3 regions of the Allomesorhizobium aridi genome follow, and region 3 is predicted to be linked to each of the others. Evidence: predicted binding sites of a transcription regulator. Region 3 holds the regulator's gene; each other region holds the start of a gene.
The links. The regulator HrcA, encoded in region 3, represses chaperone genes, less so after heat shock. The targets are predictions, from matches to a motif close to GTTAGCACTCNCNNNNNGNGAGTGCTAAC.
Positions count from the first base shown of each region.

Region 1: the regulator HrcA is predicted to act here: its motif matches at 3,561-3,589, upstream of ACG873_RS27020 (co-chaperone GroES).
Region 2: the regulator HrcA is predicted to act here: its motif matches at 1,956-1,984, upstream of ACG873_RS28870 (co-chaperone GroES).

Region 1 is NZ_CP171729.1:5,069,125-5,074,575, forward strand. It holds gene ACG873_RS27010 (mechanosensitive ion channel family protein) at 1-1,330, shown strand, start outside; gene groL (chaperonin GroEL) at 1,407-3,038, opposite strand; gene ACG873_RS27020 (co-chaperone GroES) at 3,098-3,412, opposite strand; gene ACG873_RS27025 (FadR/GntR family transcriptional regulator) at 3,685-4,377, opposite strand; gene ACG873_RS27030 (ABC transporter substrate-binding protein) at 4,553-5,451, shown strand, end outside.
Region 2 is NZ_CP171729.1:5,415,167-5,420,617, reverse strand. It holds gene groL (chaperonin GroEL) at 1-1,535, opposite strand, end outside; gene ACG873_RS28870 (co-chaperone GroES) at 1,586-1,900, opposite strand; gene ACG873_RS28865 (hypothetical protein) at 2,153-2,419, shown strand; gene ACG873_RS28860 (DUF1488 domain-containing protein) at 2,465-2,731, opposite strand; gene ACG873_RS28855 (amino acid ABC transporter ATP-binding protein) at 3,286-4,014, opposite strand; gene ACG873_RS28850 (amino acid ABC transporter permease) at 4,052-4,726, opposite strand; gene ACG873_RS28845 (amino acid ABC transporter permease) at 4,723-5,400, opposite strand.
Region 3 is NZ_CP171729.1:5,177,096-5,182,546, reverse strand. It holds gene cysK (cysteine synthase A) at 1-260, opposite strand, end outside; gene ACG873_RS27620 (LysE family translocator) at 404-1,021, opposite strand; gene ACG873_RS27615 (hypothetical protein) at 1,163-1,360, opposite strand; gene hrcA (heat-inducible transcriptional repressor HrcA) at 1,680-2,750, opposite strand; gene rph (ribonuclease PH) at 2,912-3,628, shown strand; gene ACG873_RS27600 (VOC family protein) at 3,637-4,065, shown strand; partial or broken gene rdgB (RdgB/HAM1 family non-canonical purine NTP pyrophosphatase) at 4,065-4,710, shown strand; gene hemW (radical SAM family heme chaperone HemW) at 4,722-5,451, shown strand, end outside.

The DNA.
Region 1 (5,451 bases), 110 kb from region 3:
CCTTCTTCCGATGCTGGGTTTTTCGCCGGATGTGAAAACGCTTCTCTCCTATCTGGCCGGGATCGGCCTGCTGCTGCTTGCGATCGAAGTGGTATGGCGTCGCCCGGGCGGCCTGCCGGCGACACAGGGCGTCCACACGCGAAACTGGCTGCTCAGCATCTACCTGATCGTTCTGTGGGGGCTTTGGGCCGCCGGCCTGAACGGCCTCTTGTGGCTTGGCGTTTACGCCCTGCTGCTGCCCCTCCTGTTGTCCGTGACGGGCCAGGCGGCGCAGTCCGTCGCGGAACGGCAGGGCGCCGCCGGCACGGCGAATTCGTTCCGGACCGTGCTGATGGTGCGCGGCGCGCGTGCGCTGGTGATCCTGCTCGCCGTGCTATGGCTCGGCCTGATCTGGCGCCTTAACCCCAATGCCCTGACCGAAGGCGATTCGCCCACCAGCCGGATCCTGCGCGGCCTGCTGCACGGCGTCGTGATCCTCCTCGTCGCCGATCTCCTCTGGCACCTTGCAAAAGCCTATATCGCCCGAAAGCTCGAAGGGGCGACCGTGGACGGAACGGTCAGCCCGGAGGAGGCGGCGCGCCGGGGCCGCCTGCGCACATTACTGCCCATCTTCCGCAACCTTCTGGGAGCCGTGCTCGGAACTGTGGCGGTGCTCACCGTCCTGTCCGGGCTCGGGGTGCAGATAGGGCCGCTGATCGCCGGCGCCGGTATATTCGGCGTGGCGCTCGGATTCGGCTCGCAGACGTTGGTCAAGGACGTTCTCAGCGGCGTATTCTACATGCTGGACGATGCGTTCCGCGTCGGAGAATACATCGAAAGCGGCAGCTACAAGGGGACAGTGGAATCGTTCAGCCTGCGCTCTGTCAAGCTGCGCCACCACCGCGGTCCGGTGTTCACGGTGCCGTTCGGCTCGCTCGGCGCGGTGCAGAACATGAGCCGCGACTGGGTCATCGACAAGTTCAGGATACGCGTGCCGTTCGACACCGACATCGCCAAGGTGAAAAAGCTGCTCAAGGGCATCGGGGCCGAGTTGAAGGCGGATCCGGAACTGGGGCCCGAAATCCTCGAGACGGTGAAGATGAAGGGCGTCGAGGAGATCGGCGATTTCGGCATCCAGCTGAGCTTCGCCTTCATGGCCAAGCCCGGGCACCAGTCAGTCGTGCGGCGGCGTGCTTACACCATGATCCAGCAGGCATTCGCTGCGAACGGCATCCAGTTCGCACAGCCGACCGTCCAGGTGGGAGGCGACGACAAGCAGGCCGCCGCTGCCGCGGCGACCGCCAGCGCGCTGGCGCGCAAACCCCCGGTCGAGGTCGTGGCGGATAGGTGATGCGGCGACCGATACCGGCGCCTGCGGGGATGGCCCAGCATGCCCGCGCCAGCAGGGCGCGGGTATCTTCGGCGGGCTAGAAGTCCATGCCGCCGCCGGCAGGCATCGGCGGAGCCGAGGCTTCCTTCTTCGGCTTCTCGGCGACCATCGCCTCCGTGGTCACCAGCAGGCCGGCGATGGAAGCCGCATCCTGCAGCGCCGTGCGGACCACCTTGGCCGGATCGATGACGCCCTGGCTATAGAGGTCTCCGAACTCATTGGTCTGCGCATTCCAGCCGTAAGAGAACTCGGCGTTCTCGCGCAGTTTGCCGACGATGATAGAGCCTTCGGCCCCGGCATTCTCGGCGATCTGGCGGACAGGCGATTCGATCGCCTTCCGCACGATCTCGACGCCGGTCTTCTGGTCGGGATTGTCCACAGTCACGCTGTCCAGTGCTTTGGCCGCGCGCAGCAGCGCCACGCCGCCGCCAGGCAGCACGCCTTCCTCGACGGCCGCGCGGGTGGCATGCAGCGCGTCGTCGACACGGTCCTTTCGCTCCTTGACCTCAATCTCGGTCGAGCCGCCCACGCGGATCACGGCAACGCCGCCCGCAAGCTTGGCGAGCCGCTCCTGCAGCTTTTCGCGGTCGTAATCCGAGGTCGTCTCCTCGACCTGCGCCCTGATCTGGCTAACCCGGCCCTGGATTTCGGTCTTGGAGCCGGCGCCGTCGACGATCGTGGTGTTTTCCTTCTCGACGACGACTTTCTTGGCGCGGCCGAGCATCTCCAGCGTCACGTTCTCGAGCTTGATGCCCAAATCCTCGCTGATCGCCGTGCCGCCGGTGAGGATGGCAATGTCCTCGAGCATGGCCTTGCGACGGTCACCGAAGCCCGGCGCCTTGACGGCCGCGACCTTGAGGCCGCCGCGCAGCTTGTTGACGACCAGCGTGGCCAGAGCCTCGCCCTCGACATCCTCGGCGATGATCAGCAGCGGCTTGCTGGACTGGACCACCGCCTCCAGCACGGGAAGCAGCGCCTGCAAATTCGACAATTTCTTCTCATGGATCAGCACATATGGCTCTTCCAGATCGACGCGCATCTTGTCCTGGTTGGTGATGAAGTAGGGCGAGAGGTAGCCGCGGTCGAACTGCATGCCTTCCACGATTTCGAGCTCGGTCTCGGCGGTCTTGGCTTCCTCGACGGTGATGACGCCTTCATTGCCGACCTTCTGCATCGCCTCGGCAAGGAACCGGCCGATTTCGGTATCGCCATTGGCCGAAATGGTGCCGACCTGCGCGATCTCGTCATTCTTGGTGACTTTGCGGGCGTTGGCCTTGAGCTCGGCGACCACGGCCTCCACGGCCTTGTCGATGCCGCGTTTCAGATCCATAGGGTTCATGCCGGCGGCAACGGCCTTCGCGCCTTCCCTGACGATCGCTTGAGCCAGTATGGTCGCGGTGGTCGTTCCGTCGCCGGCGATGTCGCTGGTCTTTGAAGCGACTTCGCGGACCAGTTGCGCGCCCATGTTCTCGAACTTGTCCTCAAGCTCGATTTCCTTGGCGACGGTGACGCCGTCCTTGGTGATGCGCGGGGCGCCGAACGACTTGTCCATGACGACATTGCGGCCCTTCGGGCCAAGCGTCACCTTGACGGCGTTGGCAAGAATGTCGACGCCGCGCAGCATTTTCTCGCGCGCGTCGGTGTGGAATTTCACTTCCTTGGCAGCCATTGGATCACTCCTTCAATTAGGCAGCTTTCATTGACTGGTTGGTTCGCCGTCAGAGACCGTCAGGCGGCGCTCTTCATTTCAGCTGTCTTTTCGATCACCCCCATCACGTCGCTTTCCTTCATGATGAGCAGATCCTCGCCATTCAGCTTGATCTCGGTGCCGGACCATTTGCCGAACAGGATACGGTCTCCGACCTTCACATCGAGCGGCTGAAGCTGCCCAGCTTCGTTGCGCGCGCCGGGTCCGGCGGCGATGACTTCGCCTTCCTGCGGCTTTTCCTTGGCGGTGTCGGGAATGATGATGCCTCCAGCCGTCTTTTCGTCGACCTCGACGCGGCGGACCAGGATACGGTCATGCAATGGACGGAACGTCATGTTGTTCTCCTCATGGACAAACAGACCGAGATTCCTGCGCCAGACCGGCAATATCGGTCGGCGCGAGGAGCTGCGACCCTTATTCAGGCATCGCGCAAATATCGAATTAGTTTGGAAATTTTCAGGTTCAATAGGGACAAACAGAAATTTTGGCACTCGCACCGTGCGAGTGCCAACGCACCATCGCAGCGCCCCGAAATCAAAGGGAGCCGGTTAGCCATTGCGGGGCCAACCGCTTCCGCACCGGCGGAATTCAACGGACTTATTCGGCCTTATTCGGCGGCCTCGCGCACGGGGATCAGGCGCCGCCCAACCTGCTGCAGATGCAAGCGCATGGCCGCGGCCGCGCCGCCGAGGTCGCGGTCGGCGATAGCCTCTACGATGCGCTCATGGTCGGCGAAGCTGTGGTGGTCGGCCGGCGGCCGCGCGCCATCGGAGCGAAGCCGGCCCCACACGACGGTGCGGCGCACTGCGTTCAGGACGTCGAACAGGCCGAGCAGCACATTGTTGCGGCTCGCCTGCGCGATCTGCCGGTGGAGCAGGTTGTCGAAATTCTCGTACTGCCGCCAGGTGGCGGCTTCGCGCGTCTGCGCCAGCGATTGCCGCATCGCGGCGATATCGGAGAGCGTGGCGTGAAGTGCGGCCTCGCGCGCGATCTCCGGCTCGATGATCAGGCGCGCGCGCATCACGTCGGCCGGGTTGGTGCGGCCGGCGATCTCGGAAATGCCGATCGTCTCCTCGACCGGGCCGCTGCCGACGAAGGTGCCTTTGCCGACGTGGCGCCAGATGCGGCCGTCCTTCTCCAGCACTGCCAGCGCCTTGCGCAGATCGCCGCGCGACACGCCGAGGCTCTCGCACAGTTCCCGCTCCGAAGGCAGCCGGCTTTCGCCCGAAAGGTCCATCTGCGCGAGATAAGCCTGAAGCTGCACCAACGCGGCATGGCCGCCATTCCCGCCAACATCCATCGATTTAACCAATTCGCGCATTGATTCCCATTGCTGGTGTTAAGACGATTGGTCCAAGGCGTCAATATCCAGAACTTGCGTTGTTGCAGGCGGATTACGACAGATTCATCCTTGACCAATTCCCGCCGGAGGCTTAACCAATACCAATATTGGTTACAAAACGGGAGGAATAAAAATGGCCAGCCTGTCCAGACGTACCATCCTTGCAACGGTCTTCGCCGCGGCCCTGGGAAGCGCGGCGCCGCTGTCGGCGGCAAGCGCCGGCGACATGCGCATCGCGTTCGGCGATCTGCCCGGCATAGAATCCATCCAGACGCTGGCCGCGATCGAGCGCGCCAAGGAGCGCGGCGTCAACGTCGAACTGATCATCCTCAACGACGAAGATCTGGCGACCCAGGCGATCGTTGGCGGCCAAGCCGATGTCGGCATCGGTGCGCCCTATACGCTGATCCAGAAGGTCGGCGTTCCGATCCGCATCTTCGCGCAGATTTCCACGCAGCGCTTCTTCCCGGTGGTCAACGCCGAATTCTACAAGACGTGGAAGGACCTGGACGGACAGGAAGTCGCAGTGCAGGGACGCGGCTCCGGCACCGAGGCCGTCATGAAGCTGATGGCGAAGAACAACGGCATCACGCTCGGCGCGATCAGCTACGTTCCCGGCTCGGAGGTGCGGCGCAACGCGCTGCTGCAAGGAACGCTGAAAGCCTCGATCGTCGATGCGGCCAACCGGCGCGCGCTCGAAGCGGAGGCGCCCGGCAAGTTCATCGTGCTGCCGGTCGAAAACGTCAGCGCATCGGACGAGACGGTGTTCGCCACGGCCGAGTATCTCAAGAACGGCGCCGCAGACGTTGACATTCTGGTCGAGGAGCTGATCAAGACCGGACGCGAGATCACCGAAAATCCCGCCGTCGCGGTGGAACTTCGCAACAAGTACAAGCTTCTGCCGGATCTTGGGGCGGAAGCCGATACGGAAATCACCGAATACTACAAGGAGACGGCGGAGGCCGGCGCGCTCGCGCTTAACGGCGGCGGCGCAGAGGCGGCGGCCGGCGACTTCGCCTTCTTCACCGCGGC
Region 2 (5,451 bases), 240 kb from region 3:
GCTATGGAGCCCGCGTCCTGCAGCGCGGTGCGCACGACCTTGGCCGGATCGACGATGCCGGCTTTGATCATGTCGACGTAGGCTTCCGTCTGCGCGTTGAACCCCTGGTCGGAATCCTTTCCGGCCATCAGCTTGCCGACGACGACCGAGCCTTCAACGCCGGCATTTTCGGCGATTTGGCGAATGGGCGCTTCGAGCGCTTTCAAGACAATCGAAATACCCGCCGTCACGTCGGCATTGCTTCCGGTTAGCTCGGTCAGAGCCGCCTTGGCCCGCAGAAGGGCCACGCCGCCCCCGGCGACGATGCCCTCTTCCACGGCTGCGCGGGTTGCGTTCAGCGCATCGTCGATGCGGTCCTTCTTTTCCTTGACTTCCGTCTCGGTCGCGCCGCCGACGCGGATGACCGCCACGCCGCCTGCAAGCTTCGCCAGCCGCTCCTGCAGCTTCTCCTTGTCGTAGTCCGAGGTGGTTTCCTCGATCTGCGCCTTGATCTGCTGGACACGCGCCGAGATGTCTTTCTTTTCACCAGAGCCGTCGATGAGCGTGGTCGTGTCCTTTTCGATGAGCACGCGCTTTGTCCGCCCGAGCATGTCGATCGTGACGTTCTCGAGCTTGATGCCGAGATCCTCCGAGATCAACTGACCGCCGGTCAGGATCGCGATGTCCTCCAGCATGGCCTTGCGGCGATCGCCGAAGCCCGGCGCCTTGACCGCCGCGACCTTGAGGCCGCCGCGCAGCTTGTTGACGACCAGCGTAGCCAAGGCCTCGCCTTCAACGTCCTCGGAGATGATCAGCAGCGGTTTGCCGCTCTGCACCACGGCTTCGAGGATCGGCAGCAAACCCTGCAGACTGCCCAGCTTCTTCTCGTGCAGGAGAATGTACGGATCCTCCAGTTCAACCCGCATCTTCTCGGCGTTGGTCACGAAGTAAGGCGAAAGATAGCCGCGATCGAACTGCATGCCCTCGACGACCTCGAGCTCAGTCTCGGCGGTCTTGGCCTCCTCGACGGTGATGACACCTTCGTTGCCGACTTTCTTCATCGCCTTGGCGATCATCGCACCGACGGACGCGTCGCCATTGGCGGCGATCGTGCCGACCTGGGCGATCTCGTCCGATGATTTCACTTTTTTGGACCGGGCCTGGATGTCCTTCACGACGGCGGCCACGGCAAGGTCGATGCCGCGCTTCAAATCCATCGGGTTCATGCCGGCGGCAACGAGCTTTGCACCTTCGCGAAGAATGGAGGCGGCGAGGACAGTTGCGGTCGTGGTGCCGTCCCCGGCCAGGTCATTGGTCTTCGAGGCCACTTCGCGCACCATTTGCGCGCCCATGTTCTCGAACTTGTCGGAAAGCTCGATCTCCTTGGCGACGGTGACGCCATCCTTGGTGATGCGCGGCGCGCCATAGGCCTTGTCGATGATGACATTGCGGCCCTTGGGACCGAGCGTCACCTTGACGGCGTTGTTCAGGATTTCGACGCCGCGCAGCATGCGGTCGCGAGCGTCGGTGGCGAATTTGATTTCCTTGGCAGACATGATTTTCGTCCAGTTCAGTCTTGAAATGAGGAGAGCGGGAAGTCGCCCGGTCAGGCAGCTTTCTTGGCCGCTTCGGCCTTGTCGATGATGCCCATGATGTCGGCCTCCTTCATGATAAGGAGATCCTCGCCGTCGATCTTGACCTCGGTTCCCGACCATTTGCCGAACAGGACAGCGTCGCCAGCCTTCACGTCGAGAGGGATCAGCTTGCCGCTTTCGTCGCGCGAGCCCGGACCGACGGCAATCACCTCGCCTTCCTGTGGCTTTTCCTTCGCATTGTCGGGAATGATGATCCCGCCCTTGGATTTGATGTCGCCTTCGGCGCGTCGGATGACGACGCGGTCGTGAAGTGGCCGGAATTTCATTTGGGATTCTTTCTGCGGCCGGCGCATAGGTGGGCCGCGCCTTTGTATTAGGCCCTTTGGCACTCGAATGATAGGAGTGCTAAAAATAAATCTCCGCGCTTCCCAGACATGTTGAAATGATATTCGGTATGAAATTGCAGAATTACCGGCCAAAATGAAAATAGCTACAAATTGAATTTCTGATTGAAAACACCTATTTTCACATAAGGACGTCCATGTCTGATATTTTTAATCGCGAAGGAGAATTGCGCAATGGCGGATGCAAATCAAAACATTATGGAAAAGGCACAGTCGCGTTTCATCGAGACCCAAAAGAAAACTGCTGAACGAAACAAGGCGACCGCCGAATATCAATCGGAAGCAAAAGCCAGGGCTATCAAGACGGCAAAATTACGGGAGTTGCGCCTCGCCAAGGAGGAGCAGGATCGCGCCGCGGAGGCCTTGAAACCCGTCGAACCCAAAAAGAAGCGGAGCGCCGGCAAGGGCAAGAAACTCCCGACTTCCGTCGATAAGACGTAAACTGCGCGACACGACGTCGGTCGCCACTACCAGATATTGCCGGCGCTATTTGAAATCGGCCGACGTCAGGGCGTACATGTTTTTGCGACCGCGGGAGTAGGCATTCCGCGCCATGTCGTGAACCAAACCGCGCACCGCATCGAAAGCCGCCAAATAGTCAATTTCCGCGTTGGCGGGTTCAGCTGTTTTCTTCGAGATCGCATCGATCTCGACGGAGAAGGAAATCTGAACCATGCCGTCATGGCCAAGAAAGCGGATGCGCTTCCCCGTCGCGTCGTAGCTGCGACTCAGATTGGGAAATGTCAGTGCCATGATCCTGCCTCTCGAGACGGTTTAAGCCCAGGGCTTGACGCTACCATGTATGTCCAAAGATCATGGAATAGGTGGCAACACCAATAAACAACGCAGTCGACATTCTCATGAATAGCTGAAATGAAAAATAATCTTTCATCGCGGCCTCCTTTGTTTTTGTTAATTTTTCGGGCCAGGATTTCACCATATCACATAAGAAGGTGATCCGGTGATTTTTTCGGCACTTTTCAATCGAGAACAGTTCTCGATCAAAACGGCCGACCAGTTGCGGCTAGATTGACGCGGCTTTTTTTCGGTCGCCGGATGGTTGCCACTCACTCCGACAAAACGCGCCCGGCTTCAGCTTGCGGGCCGATGGCACGCCCCGCCGCCTCCTTCGTCGCCAACCCGGAAGGCGTCAGGCTCCTACGGCTTGAGGAGACGAGCAGACATGAGACCAGGCACAAAGCCGCCTTTTTCTCAACTCAGCGAACGCAGCATTGGTGCATGAGCCTGGGAAGTTCGGCCTCATGTCGGGGCGAATGATTAAAGCACGGCGCCAAGGCCGCCACTGTTCAGTGACGCAGGATTTTGCTCAAGAAGGCGCGGCTGCGGTCGGTTTGGGGGGCGGAGAAGAATTCCTCCGGCGTGCCGCTCTCCACGATGGCCCCCTGATCCATGAACACGACCCGCTGGGCGACTTTTCGGGCAAAGCCCATCTCGTGGGTGACCACCATCATGGTCATCCCCTCCTCGGCGACTGCGACCATGACGTCGAGCACTTCGCTGATCATTTCGGGATCGAGCGCCGACGTGGGCTCGTCAAACAGCATGATTTTTGGGCGCATGCCAAGGCAGCGGGCGATCGCCACCCGCTGCTGCTGTCCGCCTGAGAGTTCCGACGGATAGGCATTGAACTTGTCGGCGAGCCCGACCTTGGCGAGCAGCTCGCGCCCGGCTTTCTCCGCCTCGGCGCGGGGCGTCTTGCGCACATGGATAGGAGCCAGCGTAACGTTCTCCAGCGCAGTCTTGTGCGGATAGAGATTGAATTGCTGGAAGACGAAGCCGATCTCGGTGCGCAACAGCGTCATGTTGGTTGCGGGAGCGCCGACACGTTGCGCGTCGACGACGAGATCGCCATCCTGCGTCGCTTCAAGGCCGTTGATGCAGCGGATTAGGGTGCTCTTGCCCGAGCCGCTGGGGCCACAGACGACGACCACCTCGCGCGGCTCGACGCTGAGGGTGATGTCCTTGAGCACGTGAAGCGATCCGAACCATTTGTTGACGCCGCGAAACTCGATCACGCTTGGCTGCCTTCTTTGATGGGGCCTCGGACGGTGCTCACAATCTCACCTCGCCATGCGCGGCGCTCATGTGGCGCTCCAGCCGGCGTGCGAACAGGATGAGCGGATAGCACACGAGAAAATAGCCAACGCCGACGATGGCAAAAACCAGGAGGCCGTTGGGAACCCGCTGAACCACGAGCCAGCCGACCCTGGTGAGATCGGTCAGCCCAATGGCGGAGACGACCGAGGAATCCTTGATTAGAAGGACATATTGCCCGACGAGCGGCGGCAGGACCACCCGCATCGCCTGCGGCAGCACCACCTGCCGCATTCGCTGCCATCGCGACAAGCCCGAGGCGAGCGCCGCCTCGACCTGGCCCGTGGGTACCGAGCGGATGCCTGCGGCCACGATCTCACAGATGAAACACGCGGCAAGGTTGGTCAGCGCGATGATGCCGGCGGTAAACGCGTCGAGTTCGACGCCGAGTTCGGGCAGGATGAAGAAGATCAGGAATATCTGCACCAGGAACGGCGTTCCCCGGATCAGATCGACCCAGGCGCCGATCGCGGCGGCTATGAGGCGGTTGCCGCCCGTCCGCAGCACGCCGAGGCCGAAGCCGATCAGCGTGCCCAGCACGAGGCTGGTGAGCGACAGCATGACCGTCATGCCAAGGCCACGCAGCGCCAGAGGGTAGCTCCCGATGAGGCCTTGGAGTTGCTGCCAGATCACGCGCGGCTCCTCACCGGCCGCAAGCCGAGCCAGCCCTCGGAAAGTGCCGCAAGCCCCTTGAGACCGTAATAAAGCACGAGGTAGCACGCCGCCGTGGTGATGAAACCTTCGGCCGGCATGAACCGGTCCGAAGCGAGAAGCTGGCCGGCACGTGTCAGTTCCGCAACCGAGATCAGGGATAGCAGCGCGGAATCCTTCACCAGCACGATGGCTTGCCCGAGCAGGGGCGGAATGGTCACGCGAAAAGCCTGCGGCAGGATGACGAGGCGCATTCGCTGGACATAGGTCATACCCGAGGCAACCCCGGCCTCGATCTGACCGCGCGAGATCGACAAAATGCCGGCCCGAATGATTTCGGCGATGTAAGCGCCGCTGTTCAGCGATAGAGCGAGGATGCCGACGACGAGTTCCGGCAGGACGATACCGAGCCGGGGCAGGCCGAAATAGAGAAAATAGAGCTGCACCAGCAGGGGCGTCGCACGGATGACGTCGATGTAGATTTTCGCCGGGACCTGCAGAAACCGTTCGCGCTGCAGGTTCATTGCACAGAGAACGATCCCGACGGCCAGCGCTCCGGCAAAGGAGATCAGCGACAACCACACCGTCGCGACGAGGCCCTGCCCGAACAGGGGCAGGTACTCGACAATGGTGCGGAAGCTGAAGTTTTCGAGCATATCTAGACGATCTGTCGGGTGACCTGTTCGAAGGGCGTGGCGCGAACGGCG
Region 3 (5,451 bases):
GTCGGCTCAATCAGCGTGTTCCTGCCGGGGGAGATCGTGCCGGCGGCTTCCAGCGCCTCGATCATCGAGACGCCAATGCGGTCCTTGACGCTGGCGATCGGGTTGAAGAATTCGAGCTTGGCTAGGAGGTTGGCGACGATGCCCTTTTCCTTCGCAAACTTGTCCAGCCTGACCAGCGGCGTATCTCCGATCGTTTCGGTGATCGAGTTGAAGACGCGCCCGCGGCCGGGTACGCGCGTCGGGGTGGCCGGCTTGTTCATCGATTTCGCTCCCACTGCATTCGAATTCAGGATATCCCTGCGCCCTGCAAAATCCGAGTGGCCGAAGTACCTAAGCCGCAAGTTCTGCGGAAAAGTATTCCCGCCCGCCCCGATTCCGGAGAATGGATTAGCTGCCTATCCCGCTACTGGCGCGAAGCGATGGCGAGCGCAGCGCCGGCCATGAACGCGGCCGCGGTGCGGTTGAGCGCCTTCAGCGCGCGCGGCGTCTTCAGGAACCAGCGCGCCTTGGCAGCAAGCGCCAGATAAGGCACGAGCACAACGAGCAGCACGACCACGGTCAACCCGGCCAGTATCGCGTAATCGGCGAAGGTGATGGTCCTCAAGTCGACCAGCGTCGGCGTCAGCGCCAGATAGAAGATCATCGTCTTGGGGTTGCCGAGCGTGACGGTGAGTCCGGCGAGGAAGCTCGCGAAAAGTCCGCCCTTGCCCTTCCGCGCCTCGACCGTTTCCGGCGTGATGCCGCTCTTCCAGAAGCTCCATGCCAGCCAGGAGAGATAGGCGACGCCAAGCCATTTGATGACCAGGAACACGGCGCCGAAGGTCTGCGCGACCAGCGCCAGGCCGAGCACCACCGCGGTGAGATAAGTCAGGTCGCCGACGACCAGCCCGAACGACATTGCGAGCGCGGAACGGAAGCCCGAACCGAGCGCCCGGGCGACAAGGGCGGTGACACCCGGTCCCGGAATGGCGGCTGCGATTGCGAGTGCGGCGCTGTAGGCGAGAAAGCCGGCAAGGGTCATGGAAGAAGATACCTTCGGTTATCGCGCGCCTCTATGGCACAGGCGTTCCGCCAAGAGAATACGGCAGCGGCGCTCTTGGCTTGGCGCAGCCGAACCTCGCCTGCCGTCAACGCCGATCATCAATGGCGAAACGCGATCTGCTCAGTTGCCGCCGGCGTAAAGGCCGTCGTCGAGGCGCTTTTCGAGCGCCACGAGGTCGGCCGGCAGCGGCATGCCCATGGCGCGCAGCTCGTTGAGCTTTTCACGCAATTGCTCATGGATTTCACGCTCATCCTCGGGCTGGTTGATCATCCCTTCCAAAAGCAGGCTGATCTGGGCCTTGATCTGTTCGAGCGCCATGGCGGGTTCCCCCATTTACTCCAACCGTAACCCTACACCAGATGCCGCGCCGCCGCCACAGGCGGCCTGTTCAGCGAAGCGGGAGACAAGCTAATCTTAGGCGCTGAACGTCAGAATCAAAGCCACCAACAGGACGCCGGCGCCTCCCGCGAACCAATAGGACGAGCGTTGGACCCGTCGGTGGTCCTTTTTCATCGAACCTCGAACGATCAGTACCAACCCTACCGCAACAAGGCCCAAGCCAAGAATGGCTGCTAGCATAAAGCCGTACAAACCGCCCACCTCGTAACCTCCGAATAAGGATCTGCCTGCGTCGGCATCAGCGAAGCATGCGCGAGATGAGCTGGGCGGTGTAGTCGACCATCGGCACGATGCGGGCATAGTTCAACCTGGTCGGGCCGATGACGCCGAGCGCGCCGACGACGCGCGCGTCCTTGTCGCGGTACGGCGCCACCACCAGCGACGAGCCGGACAGCGAAAACAGCTTGTTTTCCGAGCCGATGAAGATGCGCACGCCGGAACCTGCCTCCGCGAGGTCGAGAAGCTGGACCATGCCCTCCTTGGTCTCAAGATCCTCGAAAAGATGCCGGAGCAGTTCGAGGTCGGCTTGGGCGGTTACGTTTTCCAGCAGATTGGCGCGACCGCGCACGATCAGCCGCGACGGCAGCCCGCTTTCGGAACCGGCCCAGACGGCAAGGCCCTTTTCCACCAGATCCTGCGATAGCGTGTCCAAGGCGGCCTTTGTCTCCTCCTTGAGACGCGCGATCTCCACCCGGGCCTCGGCAAGCGTGCGGCCGCGTATATGGGCGTTGAGGAAATTCGATGCTTCGTGAAGCTGCGAGTTGGTGACGCCGGCCGGCAGTTCGACCACGCGGTTCTCGACGTCGCCGTTCTGCGTGACCATGACAGCCAAAGCGCGCTCAGGCTCGAGCTGGATGAATTCGATATGCTTCAGCGGAACCTCATTCTTGGCGGCGAGTACGAGGCCGGCGCCGCGCGACATGCCCGACAGCATCTGGCTGGCCTCGGTCAGCATGTGTTCCAGCGTAGCCCCGCTGCCGGATGCCTTGAGCTGCGCCTCGATGGAGCGTCGCTCTTCGTCCGACAGGTCGCCAAGTTCCATGAAGGCATCGACGAAGAAGCGCAGCCCTTTCTGCGTCGGAAGACGGCCGGCCGAAATATGCGGTGAATAGACGAGGCCTAGATGCTCGAGATCGCTCATCACATTGCGCACGGTGGCCGGCGAAAGCGACGAGGGCAGCATGCGCGACAGGTTGCGCGAACCGACGGGCTCGCCATCGAGCAGATAGGAATCGACAATGCGCCGGAAGATCTCGCGCGAGCGCATGTCGAGCGATTGCAGATTCTGGTCCAGCAGCGGCTTCGTCATCGAAACTCCAACCTCCGGCTAAGATATAGATGGGCCCTGCGGGAACACAACCTTGCTCCATGGCCGGCCGGTTTTCCTTTGCGCCTTCGACGGCATGACGCTACAAGCCGCCACTAGGCTGAAACGGCCTCCAAATTCGAATTTTGAACAGAAAGTGCCTGATGCGCCCCTCAAAACGCCAATACGACGAAATGCGCGCAATCTCCTTCGAGCGCAATATCTCCAAGCACGCCGAAGGCTCGTGCCTGGTGAAATTCGGCGACACGCACGTTCTGTGTACGGCGAGCCTTGAAGAGCGGGTGCCGGGCTGGATGCGCAATTCGGGCAAAGGCTGGGTGACGGCGGAGTACGGCATGCTGCCGCGCTCGACCGGCGAACGCATGCGCCGCGAGGCTTCGGCCGGCAAGCAGGGCGGCCGAACGCTGGAAATCCAGCGCCTGATCGGGCGATCCCTGCGCGCCGTTGTCGACCTTCAGGCACTCGGCGAAATGCAGATCACCGTCGACTGCGATGTAATCCAGGCCGACGGCGGCACCAGGACGGCGGCAATCACCGGCGGCTGGGTGGCGCTGCACGACTGCCTGCGCTGGATGGAGGCGCGCCAGATGACGAGCGTGTCGAAAGTGCTGAAGGACCATGTCGCGGCGATCTCCTGCGGTATCCACGATGGCCAGCCTGTGCTCGACCTGGACTATCTCGAGGATTCGTCGGCCGGCACCGACGCCAATTTCGTCATGACCGGCAAGGGCGGCTTCGTCGAAATCCAGGGCACGGCCGAGGGCGTGCCGTTCACCGAGGAAGAATTCGCGGCGCTGATGGCGCTGGCCAAGAAGGGCATTTCGCGGCTGGTCAGCCTGCAGCAGATGGCGGTGGGGTAGAGGCTGACATGACCCCCTCGGCAATCCTTGAATCCGCGCTTTACGTTACCGACCTCGATGCGGCGGAGACGTTCTATCGCGAGGTGCTGGGGCTGGAGGTGATCGCCAAGGCGGAAGGCCGCCATATCTTCTTCCGCTGCGGGGTGGGCGTGCTGCTGCTGTTCAACGCCGAGGCAACGCGGCAAGCGCCGGCGCCGGACGCGAAATTGCCGGTGCCGCCGCACGGCGCCGTCGGCCAGGGGCATCTATGCTTTGCCGCGACGGCGGAGGAGATCGTGCGGTGGAAAGCGCATCTCGAAGCGCTGAAAATCGCCGTCGAAGCCGATTTCGAGTGGCCCTCCTCCGGCAAGAGCTCAGGAGGCGGCCGCTCTATCTATTTCCGCGATCCGTCCGGCAATTCGCTGGAATTCGCCGAGCCAAGAATCTGGGGAATGTGATGCGGCCGCTGGAAGACAGGAAAATCGTCGTAGCCAGCCACAATGACGGCAAGCTGCGCGAATTCGCCGAACTGATGGCGCCGTTTGGCTTCGAGGCCAAGTCGGCTGCGGAACTCGGCCTGGCGGAACCAGACGAGACCGGCGAGACGTTCGAGGAGAACGCTTACATCAAGGCGTTCGCCGCCGCCAAGGCGACGGGCCTGCCGGCACTTTCGGACGATTCAGGGCTCTGCGTCGACGCGCTGGACGGCCAGCCCGGATCTACACCGCCAACTGGGCCGAAACCCCGGAAGGGGGCGCGACTTCGCCATCGCCATGCAGCGCACCGAGATAGCCCTCCACGAAGTAGGCGCGGTCGAGCCCGACCGCCGCACCGGCCGGTTCGTCGCCGTGATCTGCCTGGCCTGGCCCGACGGGCACGCTGAATATTTCCGCGGCGAGGCCGAGGGCACGCTTGTTTGGCCGCCGCGCGGGACCAAGGGTTTCGGCTACGATCCGGTTTTCCAGCCTATCGGCCATGACAAGACGTTCGGCGAAATGGACGCGGAGCAGAAGCACGGCTGGAAGCCGGGCCAGGCCGAGGCGCTGTCGCACCGCGCCCGCGCCTTCCAGAAATTCGCCACGGCGAAGCTCGGCGCGGCGTGACGGAGGGCGTCTTGACAGGCCGCGAGCCGGGCTTCGGCGTCTATGTGCATTGGCCGTTCTGCGCGGCCAAATGCCCGTATTGCGATTTCAACAGCCATGTCCGCCATCAGCCGGTCGACCAGGAGCGCTTCGCCCTCGCCTTCGACACCGAACTGAAGACGATGCGCGCCCGAACCGGGCCGCGCGAAGTGACCAGCATATTCCTCGGCGGCGGGACGCCGTCACTGATGCAGCCCGAAACAGTGGCCAGCGTGCTCGACTCGGTGGCGCGACATTGGACGGTGCCGGACGGCATCGAGATCACGCTGGAGGCCAATCCGTCTTCGGTCGAGGCAGAGCGCTTCCGCGGCTACCGCGCAGCCGGGGTCAACCGGGTTTCCCTCGGCGTGCAGGCGCTGAACGATGCCGATCTGCGGTTCCTGGGCCGGCTGCACAATGTCTCGGAGGCGCTGCAAGCCATCGAACTCGCGCGCGAGATCTTTCCACGTTTGTCCTTCGACCTGATTTATGCGCGGCCCGGCCAGACGCCGGAGGCCTGGAGCGCCGAACTCGAACAGGCGATCGGCCATGCGGCGGACCATCTGTCGCTCTATCAGCTGACCATCGAGGAAGGCACGCGCTTTCACACGCTTTATGCGGCCGGGAAATTCGAAATTCCCGACGGCGACCATGCCGCCGACCTCTATGCGATCACGCAAGAGGTTACGGCTGCTCGCGGCCTGCCGGCTTACGAGATTTCCA